4 regions of the Pseudodesulfovibrio mercurii genome follow, and region 4 is predicted to be linked to each of the others. Evidence: predicted binding sites of a transcription regulator. Region 4 holds the regulator's gene; each other region holds the start of a gene.
The links. Region 4 encodes sigma-54, which starts transcription at its own class of promoters, with help from an activator protein. Its sites were predicted from a motif close to CTGGCACGGNNNNTGCTT; they were not measured.
Positions count from the first base shown of each region.

Region 1: a site for sigma-54 is predicted at 1,684-1,701, ahead of DND132_RS08405 (SHOCT domain-containing protein). Genes of this name have one in related genera too.
Region 2: a site for sigma-54 is predicted at 1,704-1,721, ahead of DND132_RS03760 (VgrG-related protein). Genes of this name have one in related genera too.
Region 3: a site for sigma-54 is predicted at 1,814-1,831, ahead of DND132_RS06220 (PEP-CTERM sorting domain-containing protein). Genes of this name have one in related genera too.

Region 1 is NC_016803.1:1,845,226-1,848,719, forward strand. Features, by position in the region: gene plsX (phosphate acyltransferase PlsX) at 1-254, opposite strand, end outside; gene rpmF (50S ribosomal protein L32) at 247-426, opposite strand; gene DND132_RS08395 (YceD family protein) at 493-1,032, opposite strand; gene rpmB (50S ribosomal protein L28) at 1,226-1,441, shown strand; gene DND132_RS08405 (SHOCT domain-containing protein) at 1,732-2,025, shown strand; gene gltX (glutamate--tRNA ligase) at 2,109-3,494, opposite strand, start outside.
Region 2 is NC_016803.1:787,275-790,768, forward strand. Features, by position in the region: gene DND132_RS03755 (NFACT RNA binding domain-containing protein) at 1-304, shown strand, start outside; gene DND132_RS03760 (VgrG-related protein) at 677-1,642, opposite strand; gene mutY (A/G-specific adenine glycosylase) at 1,751-2,845, opposite strand; gene gpmA (2,3-diphosphoglycerate-dependent phosphoglycerate mutase) at 2,858-3,494, opposite strand, start outside.
Region 3 is NC_016803.1:1,348,599-1,352,092, reverse strand. Features, by position in the region: gene DND132_RS06235 (multidrug effflux MFS transporter) at 1-144, opposite strand, end outside; gene DND132_RS06230 (MarR family transcriptional regulator) at 203-688, opposite strand; gene tpx (thiol peroxidase) at 992-1,510, opposite strand; gene DND132_RS06220 (PEP-CTERM sorting domain-containing protein) at 1,863-2,636, shown strand; gene DND132_RS06215 (sigma-54-dependent transcriptional regulator) at 2,982-3,494, shown strand, end outside.
Region 4 is NC_016803.1:587,599-591,092, reverse strand. Features, by position in the region: gene lptB (LPS export ABC transporter ATP-binding protein) at 1-308, shown strand, start outside; gene rpoN (RNA polymerase factor sigma-54) at 545-1,954, shown strand; gene hpf (ribosome hibernation-promoting factor, HPF/YfiA family) at 1,989-2,531, shown strand; gene DND132_RS02760 (PTS sugar transporter subunit IIA) at 2,534-2,983, shown strand; gene rapZ (RNase adapter RapZ) at 3,002-3,494, shown strand, end outside.

The DNA of each region.
Region 1 (3,494 bases), 1.3 Mb from region 4:
TTGCGTCTGAGCGCGTCGGCGGGCTTGTCGTCCATCTCGACCACCTGGGAGGCATGGACGATCTCGATGTCCAGCCCCTTGGCGTCGAGCTTGTCCAGCTCGGCCCGGACGCGCTCCTCGTCGCCGACGAGCACGATGGAGATGCCTTCGCGCGCGGCGGCCACCGCGGCGGGCACAACGATGCGGGGCCCGTAATCGCCCCCCATGGCGTCCACGGCGATGCGCGGCGCCAGAATCGGCTCGTTGCTAGGCATCTTCGCCGTCGATCACCTGACGGCCCTTGTAGGTGCCGCAGACGGAACAGGCGCGATGGGGCAGAGTGGGTTCACCGCACTCGCAGTAGATGACGTTCGGAGTGGCGACCTTGTCGTGGGCGCGGCGCATTCCCTTGCGGGACTTGGACGTTCTTTTCTTGGGGACAGCCATGATATATACCTCGTATTGATTTGTTCTCAACCATATGCCGCGAAGCATGACTCCGGGCAAGGGGCGTTACTTTATCTTCAAGTCGCGGAAAACCGCAAGCCTTTCGTCGCCCTCTTCCGGCTGGCAGGTGCACTGGCCGGTATTGAGGTTGGCGCCGCAGCCGGGGCAGATGCCCGCGCACTCCTCGGAGCACAGGGGCTTGAACGGCAGGGCCAGGGCGAACTCCTCCCAGAGGATGGCGCCTATGTCGAGCTGCAGGAGGCCGTTCTCCACGCGCATGCGCGGCTCGCCATCGCTCTCCCCGCCGTCGGGCAGTTGCTCGAAGGCGTCGAACTGCGCCTCGATGGCGTAGTCGAAATACTCGGCGCAGCGGTCGCAGGCGAGCTGCACGGAGCCGGTGAGCGTGCCGCGCACCAGGGCCCCGTCGTCGGACTGGGGCAGGACCGAAAACTCGGCCACCAGGTCGCGGCCGGGCCTGAGGTCCAGCTTGAACCGACGCCACGCATCGCGCCAGAAGTCCTGATCGTCGAAGGTGAAGTCCTTGCCCTCTGCGGCAATATCGCTGATCGTCAGCCAGTTCTCGACCATGATGTTCTCCGTGTTCACCGCCCGGCTCCGAGGCCGGACAACCGGTGCTTCCTATATGGTAATAAAATCCCCTGTCAAGAAAAAAACCCTTGCCATTTGTCGCGGGGCTCGGTAAGGATTCTCTCCCGCCGCTCGGAGAAGCTACCATGATCCGGCGACGCTGAACAAACGAAAACGAACTATTTCCTTAAGAATACACCAGGAGGTCGCAATGTCCCAGGTTTGCGATATTTGTGGAAAGGGTCCCCAGACCGGCAACAACGTCAGCCACTCCCACATCAAGACCAAGCGCCGCTTCATGCCCAATCTGCAGAAGGTGCGCCACCAGCTTGAGTCCGGCCAGGTCGTGTCCATCAAGGCCTGCACCCGCTGCATCCGCAACGGCGCCGTGGTCAAGCCCGTCGCCAACAAGACGACCGAATCCTAGGCCGCCACACTTTTCGAGTGCAAGAAGTTGCCGCCGACACGAATCGGCGGCAACTTTTTTGCGTCCCGTGACCGGCGCGGCCCGACGCATCGCGCCGCTCCGCCGTTCCCATCCCCGACTCGCCCGGCCCCACCTCTCCCTGTGCAGAATTTTTCCGGCCGGGGGCGCAAATGATTGCACATTTGCACTTTTCCCGTCATCGCCTGTTTCAATCAACACCCTGAAATAACAGCTTAACCCATTTGGCACGCTCCATGCTTTTCCCAGGGCAAACACGCTCTGGAGGCATCATGGATTATTTCACTGCATTCGGGAACTGGTGTCCCGGTCCGGGACTGTGGCACGGCGGAGGGTTCGGGGGCTGGGCCGGGTCCATGGGCATGGGCTTCGGTTTTCCCTTCGGAGGAATTATCCAGCTGTTGATCCTCGGCCTGATCGTCTATTTCACGGTGCGCCTGTTCCGCAGACCCGCCACACACTCGGGACCGGGCACGCCGCAGGATGTCCTCAAGCGCCGCTACGCCTCCGGCGAGATCGACCGGGAGACGTACCGCGCCATGAAGGATGAGCTCGGCAACAGCTAGGACATACACACCTCCCCATGTAAAGGCCCCCGCCGGAACGTTTCCGGCGGGGGCCTTCCCTTTTCTCTGGATCGGCGCGCGGCCTACAATTCGACCGCCCGCCGGATGCGGGCCAGGCTCTGCTCCTTGCCGAGCACGACCATGGTCTCGAACAGGCCCGGAGACTGGGTCTTGCCGGTGATGGCCACGCGGATGGGCTGGGCGATGACCTTGAATTTGATGCCCTTCTCCTCGATGAACGCCTTGTGCAGCTCCTCCAGGGCGGGCTCGGTGAACTCGGCCAAACCCTCCATGCGCTCGGCGATCTCCTCAAGCATGGGCTTGGTCTCGGCGGTCAGGAACTTCTGCACGGCGGCCTCGTCGTAGGCCAGGAACGAGGCGTCCACGATGAACGGGCGCGCCTGTTCAAGCATATCGAGCACGGACTTGGACCGGGGCTGGAGCAGCGGCGCGATTTTGGCGAACCGGGCGCGGCTCACGGACTTGGCCTCCTCCTCGCCCACCTCGCGGGCCAGGAAGTCGCAGAGCAGCCCGGCCAGACGGTCCGGGTCCGCCTTCTGCATGTACTGGCCGTTGACCCACTCGAACTTGGTCAGGTCGAAGACCGACGGCGAGTTGCCCAGGCCGTCCGTGGTGAACAGCGCGACCATCTCGTCCATGGTGAACAGCTCCTGGTCGCCGTGGGACCAGCCCAGCCGGGCCAGGTAGTTGGTCACGGCCTCGGGCAGGTAGCCCATCTTCTCGTACTCCATGACCGACAGCGCGCCGTGGCGCTTGGAAAGCTTCTTCTTGTCCGGACCCAGGATCATGGGCACATGGCCGAACTCCGGCACGTCCCAGCCCAGGGCGCGGTAGATGAGGATCTGGCGCGGGGTGTTGTTGACGTGGTCGTCGCCACGCAGCACGTGGGTCACGCCCATGTCGTGATCGTCCACCACCACGGCCAGGTTGTAGGTCGGCGTTCCGTCGGAACGGCGCAGGATCATGTCGTCCAGCTCGGCGTTCTCCACCGAGATGAACCCCTTGACCATGTCCTTGTACCCGGTGGCGCCCTCCAGCGGGGCCTTCAGCCGGACCACGCCCGAGGTCAGCCCCTTGTCCCGGCAGGTGCCGTCGTACTTGGGCTTGCGGCCCTCCCGCATGGCCGTCTCGCGCATGGCGTCCACCGCCTCCTTGCTGCAGTCGCAGTAGTAGGCGTGGCCGGACGCGATCAGCTGGTCGATGACCTCGTTGTGCCGGTCGGCCCGCTCGGACTGGAAGACGATCTCGCCGTCGTGCGCCAGCCCCAGCCAGCGCATGGAATCGATGATGGCGTCCGTCGCGGCCTGCGTGGAGCGCTCGCGGTCCGTGTCCTCGATGCGCAGGCGGAACTCGCCGCCCATGGACCGGGCCAGGAGCCAGGAAAACAACGCGGTGCGCGCACCGCCGATATGCAGGAACCCCGTGGGGCTCGGCGCGAAACGGGAAAC
Region 2 (3,494 bases), 200 kb from region 4:
CCTGAGCAAGGCGGCCTCGCCCTTCGACTACTGGTTCCACGTGGAGGACGGCCCCAGCTCGCACGTCATCCTCAAACGCGACCACCCCGGCCAGGACGTGCCCGAATCCACTCTGGTCCAGGCCGCCATCCTCTGCGGCCTGAAAAGCTACCGCAAGGACGACGGCAAGGCCGACGTCATGTACGCCCTGGTCAAGGACGTGCGCAAAGTCAAAGGGTTCAACCCCGGCCAGGTCGCCGTCGACCGCAAACTCGGCACCCTCCGCGTCGAACTCGACCCCGACCTCGAACAAAAATTAGGGTAGGGATGCCTCCCCTTCCCCCGGACCCCCAACCCCTCTCCCTTCCTAAACTTTTTATCGCCGCTTTGCGGGGCGGGTTATGGGGAATCTACTCTATCTTACTAAAATGTACGGATGCGATGTGGACCCGAAACGACGCACGGAGTGTGCGAGCGCACGACTCCCGCGAAGCGGCATAAAAAGTTCTGGAGATTCTTAAGAACCTCTTTCAGCGCCAGCTCTTGGCGAGTCTTCGAGCTTTAGAGATGGCGACAGCAGCGATAGAGGTTCTTAAGCGGGTCCAGGGCAGCGCCCTGGCCGATCGCTGCTGTCCTCATCCGTAGGGCTCGAAGACTCGCCAACGGCTGGAGGCCCGTAGGCATGCTTCTCTTCCCTCTACACCATGCGGTTGACGGACATTTTTTCGAGCATGTTCAGGGCGAGTTGTTTTTCGGAGTCCATGCGGTCGGCCACGCTGCGGCGGACGCGGGCGGTGGAGGAGCCGAACTGGTCCTTGCGGGATTCGTAGACGCCCTTGATGAGCTGGGCGTTGAAGTCGTCTTCGCGGCCCTTGTTCAGGAACCGGTCGATGACCTTGTTGAAGATGTTGGCCGCGCCGGTGGGGCCGTGCTGGACCGAGGTGGACCAGAGGACCTCCTGGAGCGCGGGCGGGGCGCTGTCGAAGTCGAGGCCGGTGCGTTCGAGGATCATGGTCCGGGCCGGATCGTAGGTCCGGCGGGCGATGAAGTCGTGCTGGACGGCGTTGAACCCGGCGGGATCTTCGGCGGCGATGGCCCGCCAGACGTTCGGCATGGCGCCTTGGGTGGAGCCGGTGTCGGTCGGTCCGGCCTCGCGCAGCCGGTCGGCCCAGTCCGGGCGTCGGCCGTCGAGGTAGGTCAAAAATTCGTCCATGGTGCCGGGTTTGGAGGCGATCTGGTAGGTCCCGTAGGAGGTCCCGCCCACGCGATCATAGCCCACGGCGGCCGCGCCGTCCGCGCCGGATTCGAAGCCTGCGGACAGGACGCCGGGCACATGGGCGTTGACGTCGGTCCGGGCGGTCTCGCGGACGGACTGCGCAGGGGCGGCGGAACGGGCGGGCGCGGCCTGGAGCCCGGCCTCGTCGCGCATGATCCGGGAGATGGCGGACAGGGCCTCGAGCACCTGGGTGTCGTTGACCATGGAGACGTCGAAGGATTCGTTGTCCTCGTCCGGGTTGTCGGCCCCGTCGCCGAACAGGGCCTTGGTCATGCGCATCTGGTTCTCGAAGGCGGCCTGCCGGGCCAGTTGTCCGGCGTCGCGCCCCGCTCCCGGGGTGCGCATTGCGTTCAGGGTCTCGTAACCGTCGATCTTGCCGATGGACATGGGCTGCTCCCGCGCTGAAAACGTCAAAAAATTGGCCCCCAACAGGGGTGCGCAGGGAGGAAAGCAAGGGCTGTGCCTATGCGGGCAGCAGTCCGGAATGATGGGGAATCAGGATTTGAACAGATGGGCGTAGCGCATGTCGGCGAGCATGCGGTCCACCAGCTTGCGGTGGCCCGACGGCAGGGCGTAGTTGGCCAGATCGGCCGGGGGCACGAACCCGCCCTTGACCGCCTCGTGGAAGACCGGGTCCACGGGGTCGCCGTCGTAGCGGCACAGGAAGCAGTCCATGGTCACGCGGTAGCGGGTGTAGCTGTAGCGGACCACGGTGATCTTTTCCACCGGCTCCACGGCCAGCTCGACCTCCTCGAGATATTCACGCCGCAGGGCCTGCTCCGGGGTCTCTCCCGGCTCGATGCAGCCGCCGGGGAACTCCCACAGGCCGGGCCAGACGTCGCCGGGTCTGCGCTTCTGGATGAGCACCCGGCCCCGGTGGACCAGGAAGCCGGTGGCCATGTCCACGCGGATGACCTGTTTGGCCTCGGGCAGGACCGGGCGCAGGGGCACCGTGCCCATCTCGTGGGCCCGGCAGAACGCGCGCACCGGGCACGCCTCGCAGCGCGGATTCTTGCGGCAGATGAGGGCTCCGAACTCCATGAGCGCCTGGTTGAAGTCGCCGGGCCGGTCCTCGGGGATGAGTCGCCGGACCGCGTCCTCGACCATGTTCCGCCCCGCCCTGTCGCGGACCGGGAGGTCCATGTCCAGGAGCCGGGCGAAGACGCGCAGGACGTTGGCGTCCACGGCGATCTCGGCCTCCCCGAAGGCGATGGAGGCAACGGCCCCGGCGGTGTAGTCGCCCACGCCGGGGAGGGAGCGGATGTCGGAAAAGTCGGCGGGGAACTCGCCGTTGAAGTGGTCTTCGATCAGCACGGCGGCGCGGTGCAGGTTGCGGGCGCGGGAGTAGTAGCCGAGCCCTTCCCAGAGGTTCAGGACCTCCTCCTCATGGGCGTCGGCCAGGGAGCGGATGTCCGGGAAGCGGTCCATCCAGCGCTTGTAGTACTCGACCACGCGGTCCATCTGGGTCTGCTGGGCCATGATCTCCGAGACCCAGACCCGGTAGGGGCTGGGATCGCGCCGCCAGGGCAGGTCCCTGTGTTCGGCGTCGTACCATTGCAGCAATGCGCGCGTGAATCCGGTCTGGTCCATGACCGGTCTTGTTTACTCCCCCTTGGCCTGGTTGGCAACCGCCTCGGCGGCCCTGGCCGCGGCCTCGGGGTCGCCCAGGTAGTAATGGCGCAGCGGGGTCAGGTCGTCGTTCAGCTCATAGACCAGGGGCAGCCCCGTGGGGATGTTCAGCTGGGTGATGGCCTCGTCGGACATGGTGTCCAGGTACTTTACCAGGCCGCGCAGGGAGTTGCCGTGGGCCACGATGAGGACCCGCCTGCCCGCCCGGACCTCCGGGGCGATGGTCTCGAACCAGTAGGGCATGGTCCGTTCGATGGTCAGCTTGAGGCTCTCGCAGCGCGGCAGTTCCTCCGGGGCGAGGGAGGCGTAGCGCGGGTCGTTGCCGGGAAACCGGGGGTCGGACGGGTCCAGCTCCGGCGGCGGGGTGTCGAAGCTGCGCCGCCAGACGAAAACCTGCTCGTCGCCGTACTTCCGGGCGGTCTCGGCCTTGTTCAGTCCCTGGAGCGCGCCGTAGTGGCGCTCGTTGAGCCGCCAGGTCTTGAAGACCGGCAGCCACATGAGGTCCATTTCGTCCTGGACCAGCCAGAGGGTGCGGATGGCCCGCCGAAGCAGCGAGGTGTGGGCCACGTCGAAGGTCAGCCCGGCCTCCTTGAGGAGCTTCGCGCCGTCC
Region 3 (3,494 bases), 760 kb from region 4:
CAGGGTCAGGGAGCCCTGTCCCCGGGCCACCCCGAAGGTGGCCTCGATGTCCGGGATGGCCGGCAGGTTCATGTCGATGGAAAGGGGCGGCAGTGTGGAGATGCCCGCCAGGATGGCGAGATGGGCAAGGCCTCGTTTGCGCATGGTGGAATACCTCGGAAAACGTCGTGAAAGCGGTGTGATGGGGGCAGCCGGGATGCGGCTAGCCGGGCATTTCGGGCGGCGGCAGCAGGGGCAGGATATCGTCGAGCACGGCCTGGAGCCGGTCCGTCAGGGAAGACGGCAGGGTGCGGAAGAGATTCTCGTAGGCAGCCGTGGTGTTCAGCTTCAGGCTCCGGAGAAAGGCCAGCCCCTCGGGCGTCAGACTGATCAGCCGCTCGCGCCTGTTCTGCGCGTTGGGCTGCTTGTCCACCTGGCCTTCCTTGGCCAACCGGCTGATCAGCCGACTGGTGGCGCAGTGGCTCAGGTGTGCGCCTTCGGCCAGGTCGGCGATGCGCTGCGGGCCGTGGGTGTAGAGCCGGAAGAGCGCGTTGAGCTGGCTGAAGGTGATGTCCGAGGTGTGCATGGAGCGGGCCATGGAGGTAAATATCTGGGCCGCGGCCAGGCTGTGCAGATGGTCGAAACTGCGCCCGAGCCGGGCGATGTCCTCCGGCTGGCCGGACTCTTGACTCTCAATATATGCATCCATGCACATATTGATACGGCCCCTTTGGCCGAATGTCAACCCTCTGTAATCCTGCGGAAATGAAGAGAGCGAGGCGGGCGGATATCCCGCTTTGACGCCCTGTTGGGTGAAAAACGGGACGCCGCCGTCCTCTTGTCGGGACGAGTTGTTGCGAAAGGGGCGGCAAGTCGGGGGGCGCAATTGCCTGCCGCGAGCCGTGCGCCATCCGGCCCGGCCCGGTCCCCTGCGGAATCGGGGACGGGGCGCAAAAAAGGCCCGGAAGGGGTTGCCTTCCGGGCCGTTGAGTCGTGCGATGTTGCGGGCGGATCAGCCGATCAGTTCGCGGACCACCTTCAGGGCGGCCTCGTAGTCGGGTTCCTCGGTGATCTCCTTGAGGTATTGGACGTAGGCGACCTTGCCGTCCTTGTCCACCACGAAGACCGCGCGGGTCAGCAGGCGCAGTTCCTTGATGAGCGCGCCCCAGTTCTCGCCGAAGGAGGCCTGGGCGTGGTCGGACAGGGTTTGCACGGCCTCGATTCCGGCCGCGCCGCACCAGCGGGCCTGGGCAAAGGGCAGGTCCATGCTGACGGTCAGGATTTTCACCTCGTCGCCCAGGGCCGAGGCCTCGGTGTTGAAGCGGCGGGTTTCCATGTCGCAGACCGGGGTGTCCAGGGAGGGCACCGAGGCGATGACCAGCACCTTGCCGGAGAAGTCGGCCAGGGTGGCGGGGGAGAGGTCGTTGGCGGTCACGGTGAAGTCGGGCGCGGTGTCGCCGACGTGGATTTCAGGGCCTATCAAGGTCAATGGGTTTCCTTGAAACGTGATGATTCCGGTTCGTTCGGCCATGATATAGCTCCTTTCACGAATGTGGGTTGGTCGTTCCTATTCAAATAAGTATCCTTGATGGCGTGTAAAGGAACAATCTGTTGCCCGAGTCCAGATCATCCTGTCCGGGCCGTCGGCCCCACTGCGCTAAAATCCATTTTCCCCGGCGGTTGCCCTGTGGAAAACGGTAAAAACATGATTTTTGGGCTGAGAATCGGTCTGATTGTGTCGAAACGGGCACAAAATGTAAGACCCTTCGACAAGATGTCGGGCAAAATGACATTTCCCTTGCGTTTGAGTCCTGGAAAGTCGCCATTTACATTGCTGGCATACTTTATGCTTAATGGCGTGGAATTCAACGTGGGAGACAATCATGAAACGCTGTATCGCCTTGGCCCTGTTCCTCCTGTGCCTGCTCCAGGCTCCGTCCGCACTGGCCTATTATACCGTGGCCTTCACCGACGAGGTGAATTACTGGCCCGGTTTCAACAACAACCGCTGGGACCCCTATCTGCGGGATTGGCAGGACAACCTGGACGTCATCGGCTCCCCGAACCTGACCGGCGGCAATTTCGTGTACAGTGGCCATACCCTCACCGGGATCGAATTGAACTATGAAAGCACCAGTCGGGAACTCGTTCCCGGAGACTGGTTCTTCGATCTGGATCAGGACGGGAGCTGGGACTACGTCCTGCACCACATCCTGTGCGTCGGCTATGACGGAAGGGTCAACTGGGACGGCGGATACGCCCTGTTCTCCGTCGACCTGGCCTACCTCGGCTATACGGACGACAGCTGGATGGACGACTACAGGGCCTCTTTCTGGCCGTGGGGTTACGAAGGACGCTTCGATCACCCGGTCCAGGCCCTGGTGGACCGGGAAGACTGGCTGGAGAGCGTGACCTTCTCCGGGTGGGAGCAATACCTGGGCTGGAATGAAACCGGCACCTCCACCTGGTCCGACTTCGCCCTCGACCTCTCCGGCTACTCCGGAACGTTCACCTACGCCTTCGCCATGACCTGCGGCAACGACGTACTCTTCGGCGAGTCCACCATTCCCGCGCCGGAACCCTCCACCTTCATCCTGTTCGGTCTCGGTGGACTGGGCGTGGTCTGCTACACCCGCAGGAAGCGTCGTTCTCTCTGATTCTCTTATATAATAGATAATGAATGGCCGGGTAATCTGCGGATTGCCCGGCTTTTTTCGTGTTCCTGCATATGGTCCCGGCGCCCGGCCCGCCGCACCGGAAAGGGCTTGCGAATAAATCCGGAATGTCTTGAAAAATCGGAAAAGGGGGATATAGTGAAAGTGTGGGTATCCGAAAGGATATTCTCGCACGGTCGCAGTCTGTCCGGAAAAAACGGAAACGGGAGATTTTCCTATGGACAGAAAAAATGCGCCTATGTATAGAATGGCCAACTTTTGTCCATCGTCCGGCCGTCAAGCCGACCTGTCCGCGAGCGGGCAAGGAGCTGTTACGTGGAACCTTCCGTGGGAAAGATACTGCTGATCGATGACGATCCGTTCCAGTGCGCCGTCGTCGAGTCCATCATCAAGAAGATGGGCTACGACTGCCACTGCGTCTATTCCGGGATAGAAGGCCTCACCCTGCTTAAGAGTAGCCATTTCGACATCATCTTCCTGGACCTCAATCTGCACGAGGGCAGCGGGTTGAGCCACATCCCCCGTCTGACCGAACTGGACCCCAACGTGGACATCGTCATGCTCACCGGGGAATCCGATTCCGACTGCATCTCCCAGGCCTTTGCCGCCGGGGTCAAGGACTACCTGGTCAAGCCCATCAAGGAAGATCGCTTCCGCAAGGTCATCCAGAATCTCCTGCAACAGAAGACCGTGGAGCGGGAAGAGACCGACACCCTGACCCGCGAGGAGATCATCGGCGACAGCCCGGCCCTGAACCAGTGCCTCGAACGGTTGGCCATCTCCGCCAAGGGCGTGGGCAACGTGCTCATCACCGGCGAGACCGGGACGGGCAAGGAACTT
Region 4 (3,494 bases):
GCGGCGAGCGGCGCAGGCTCGAGATCGCCAGGGCGCTCATCCTCGCCCCCCAGTTCATCCTCCTGGACGAGCCCTTCGCGGGCATCGACCCCATCGCGGTCATCGACATCCAGGAGATCATCTCCGTGCTCAAGTCCATGGAGATCGGCATCCTCATTTCCGACCACAACGTCAGGGAGACGTTGAATATCTGCGACCGCGCCTACCTGGTCTACGAGGGCACGGTCATCCTGGAGGGAGGGCCGGACGAGATCGTCAAGTCCAGCCGCGCCCGGCAGATATATCTGGGCGAGGATTTCCGTCTCTGAGCCTTTTCCGCATCTTTTTCCGCTTTCCCGATTTACACCGTTCGCAAAGGTTGGTACACTTTTTTCATACCAGAAATATGCCCGTTGAATTTGCAATAGAAACAGGATGTTATCACAATTGTGTTGCATCCTTTAATTCACTGTGACATAGTCGAACTGAAAAAAATGGCTGCCGAATGAAAAAAATTTTCGTTATCCGGCAGCCGATAAATACAACCTCAAGCGGGTGATGAATCATGGGATTGGAACTTCGGCAACAGCTCAAGCTCTCACAGCAACTGGTCATGACGCCCCAGTTGCAGCAGGCCATCAAGCTGCTGCAACTTTCGCGGCTTGAACTGCTGGAGACGGTGCAGCAGGAATTGTTGGAGAATCCTTTCCTGGACGAGACCGAGACCGAGACCGAGGTCCCGGACAAGGCGGAGGTCCTGACCGAATCCCAGGCCGAGGAGGAACTGGTCCGCAACGCGGACTGGGAGAACTACCTCGGCGAATTCTCCTCCACCTCCAAGCAGGCCCTGTCCCGCGACCTGGAGATGCCGGAGGAGGGCATGTCCTTCGAAGCCCGCCTGGCCTCCAAGCCCTCCCTGGAAGGGCATCTCAACTGGCAGATGCGCCTGTCCAGCTTCACCGAGCACGAACTGGCCATCGGCGACGTCATCCTCGGCAATCTCGACTCCAACGGCTACCTCCAGGCCTCCATGGAGGAACTGACCGCCATGGTCCAGGCCACCCCGGAGGAGGTCGAGTCCGTCCTGACCCGCATCCAGCATCTCGACCCCGTGGGCGTCGGCTCCCGCACCCCGCAGGAGTGCCTGCTGGTCCAGATGGAGGTCCTGGGCTACGACGATCCGACGCTCATCTCCCTGGTGCGCGACCACCTGGAGGACCTGGAGAAGAACCGCTACAAGCCCCTGGCCCGCAAGTTCAAGATCTCCATGGAGGACCTCAAGGCCTACCTGGACCTGATCCAGACCCTCGACCCCATGCCGGGCGCCAATTTTTCCAGCACCGAACCGCACTATGTCAGCCCCGACGTCTTCGTCTACAAGTACGGCGAGGACTTCGTCATCATCCTCAACGAGGACGGCATGCCCCGCCTTCAGATGAACACCTTCTACATGGATTCCATGAAGGGCGCGGCCGACAAGGAGAAGGAATATTTTCAGGAAAAGATGCGTTCCGCCGCATGGTTGATGAAAAGTCTGTACCAGCGGCAGCGAACCCTGTATAAAGTAGTCGAAAGCATTGTCGGCTTCCAGAGGGCCTTCTTCGAGGAAGGCGTGACGAAACTCAAACCCCTGATCCTCAAGGAGGTGGCGGAAGACATCGAGATGCACGAGTCCACCGTGAGCCGAATCACGACCAACAAGTATGTTTCGACCCCTCACGGCATCTTCGAGCTGAAGTTCTTCTTCAACTCGGCCCTGGACCTGAACGACGGTTCCCAGGTGGGTTCGGAGAGCGTCAAGGCGCTCATCAAGCAAATGATCGCAGACGAAGACACGAAGAAACCGCTCAGCGACGAGCGCATCGGCGAGATCCTCCAGGAAAAGCTGGAAGTGAACATCGCCCGGCGTACGGTCGCCAAATACCGCTCGGCAATGGGCATTGCTTCGTCTTCAAAACGCAAGCAGTACTTCTAGTCCCTGCTTGGCACTCACAACCAGGAGGCAGCGTATGAACATCAGCTTCACTTTCAAGAACTTCGAGCCTTCCGATCACCTCAAGGGGTATGCGGAAAAGCGTTTTGAAAAGGTAGCGAAATACGTTTCCGATGCGGAGGCAGATCTCCAGGTCAACCTGCTGGTCGATAAGTTCCGCCACAAGGCGGACGTGATCCTGAACTCGGATCGCATTCACATCTCGGCCTATGAAGACTCGGAAGACATGTACTCCACCATAGACATGGTCCTGGACAAGCTGGAAGCCCAGCTTCGCAAGATGCGTGAAAAGATGAAGAATCGCCCCAGGCAGGCGAGTCCCAATAAATTGGTGCAGATGAACTACCTGTCCTACGAGGACCTTGCTTCCGGTTCGTCGCCCACCATCGTCGGCAGCGATGCATACGAGCCCAAGCCCATGTCCGTGGAAGAGGCCGCCATGCAGCTTGATGCCCGCGACAAGGAATTCCTGGTCTTCCTCAACGCGGAGACCGATGGCGTCAACGTTATCTACAAGAGAAAGAACGGCGATTACGGCCTCATAGACCCCGGTAACTAAGCATGAAACTCAGTGATTACCTGGCGAAGGAACTGATCCTTCCCGAGCTCAAGTCCGAGACCAAGTCGGACGTGCTGCAAGAACTCGTCGCCCCCCTGGGCGAGCAATATCCAGAGATGGACACGGACCATGCGGTCCGTGTCCTTCTCGACCGCGAGGGGCTGGGCTCCACCGGTATCGGCGACGGCATCGCCATCCCCCACGGCAAGCTTGAGGATCTGGGAAAGGTCATCGTGGTCGTGGGCCGCAGCCTCAAGGGCGTGGAGTTCGAGGCTCTCGACCACAGGCCCTGTACCATTTTCTTCCTGGTCCTGGCCCCGGAGCAGGTGGCGGGCATGCACCTGCGCGTCCTGGCCCAGATATCCCGTCTCCTCAAGGACGAGGAATTCCGCAAGGCGTTCCTGTCGGCCGAGGACGTCGAAGGGCTCTGGGCCCTCCTCAAGAGCGTGTAACTCCATGGGCGGACTCCGTTGACCTCGACCAATCCCTTTCCCGTGGTGATCGTCACCGGACTTTCCGGGTCCGGCAAGAGCACCGCCCTCAAGGTCTTCGAGGACCTGGGATTTTTCTGTATCGACGGGCTGCCCTCCGAGATGTCGCCCAAGCTGGCCGAGCTCATCCTGACCTTCGACACCAAGTACCGCGGCATGGCGCTCGGCATGGACCTGCGCCAGTTCGAGTTCGTGGACGGCTGGGGAAAGGCCCTGGAGGGGTTCGCCGAGTTGGGCATCACCCCGCAGGTCCTCTTTCTCGAGGCCAAGATGGCCGAACTGGTCCGCCGCTACGCCACCACCCGCCGTCCCCATCCGCTGGAGAGCCGCAACCTCGGCCTGGAAGCGGCCCTGGAGATGGAGAAGAAGCTCCTGGCGCCTGTCCGCTCGGGCGCGGCCCTGGTCCTGGACACCACGGACTACTCCATCCACGACCTGCGCCGGGTCATCCAGACCAAGTGGTCGGCCCTGG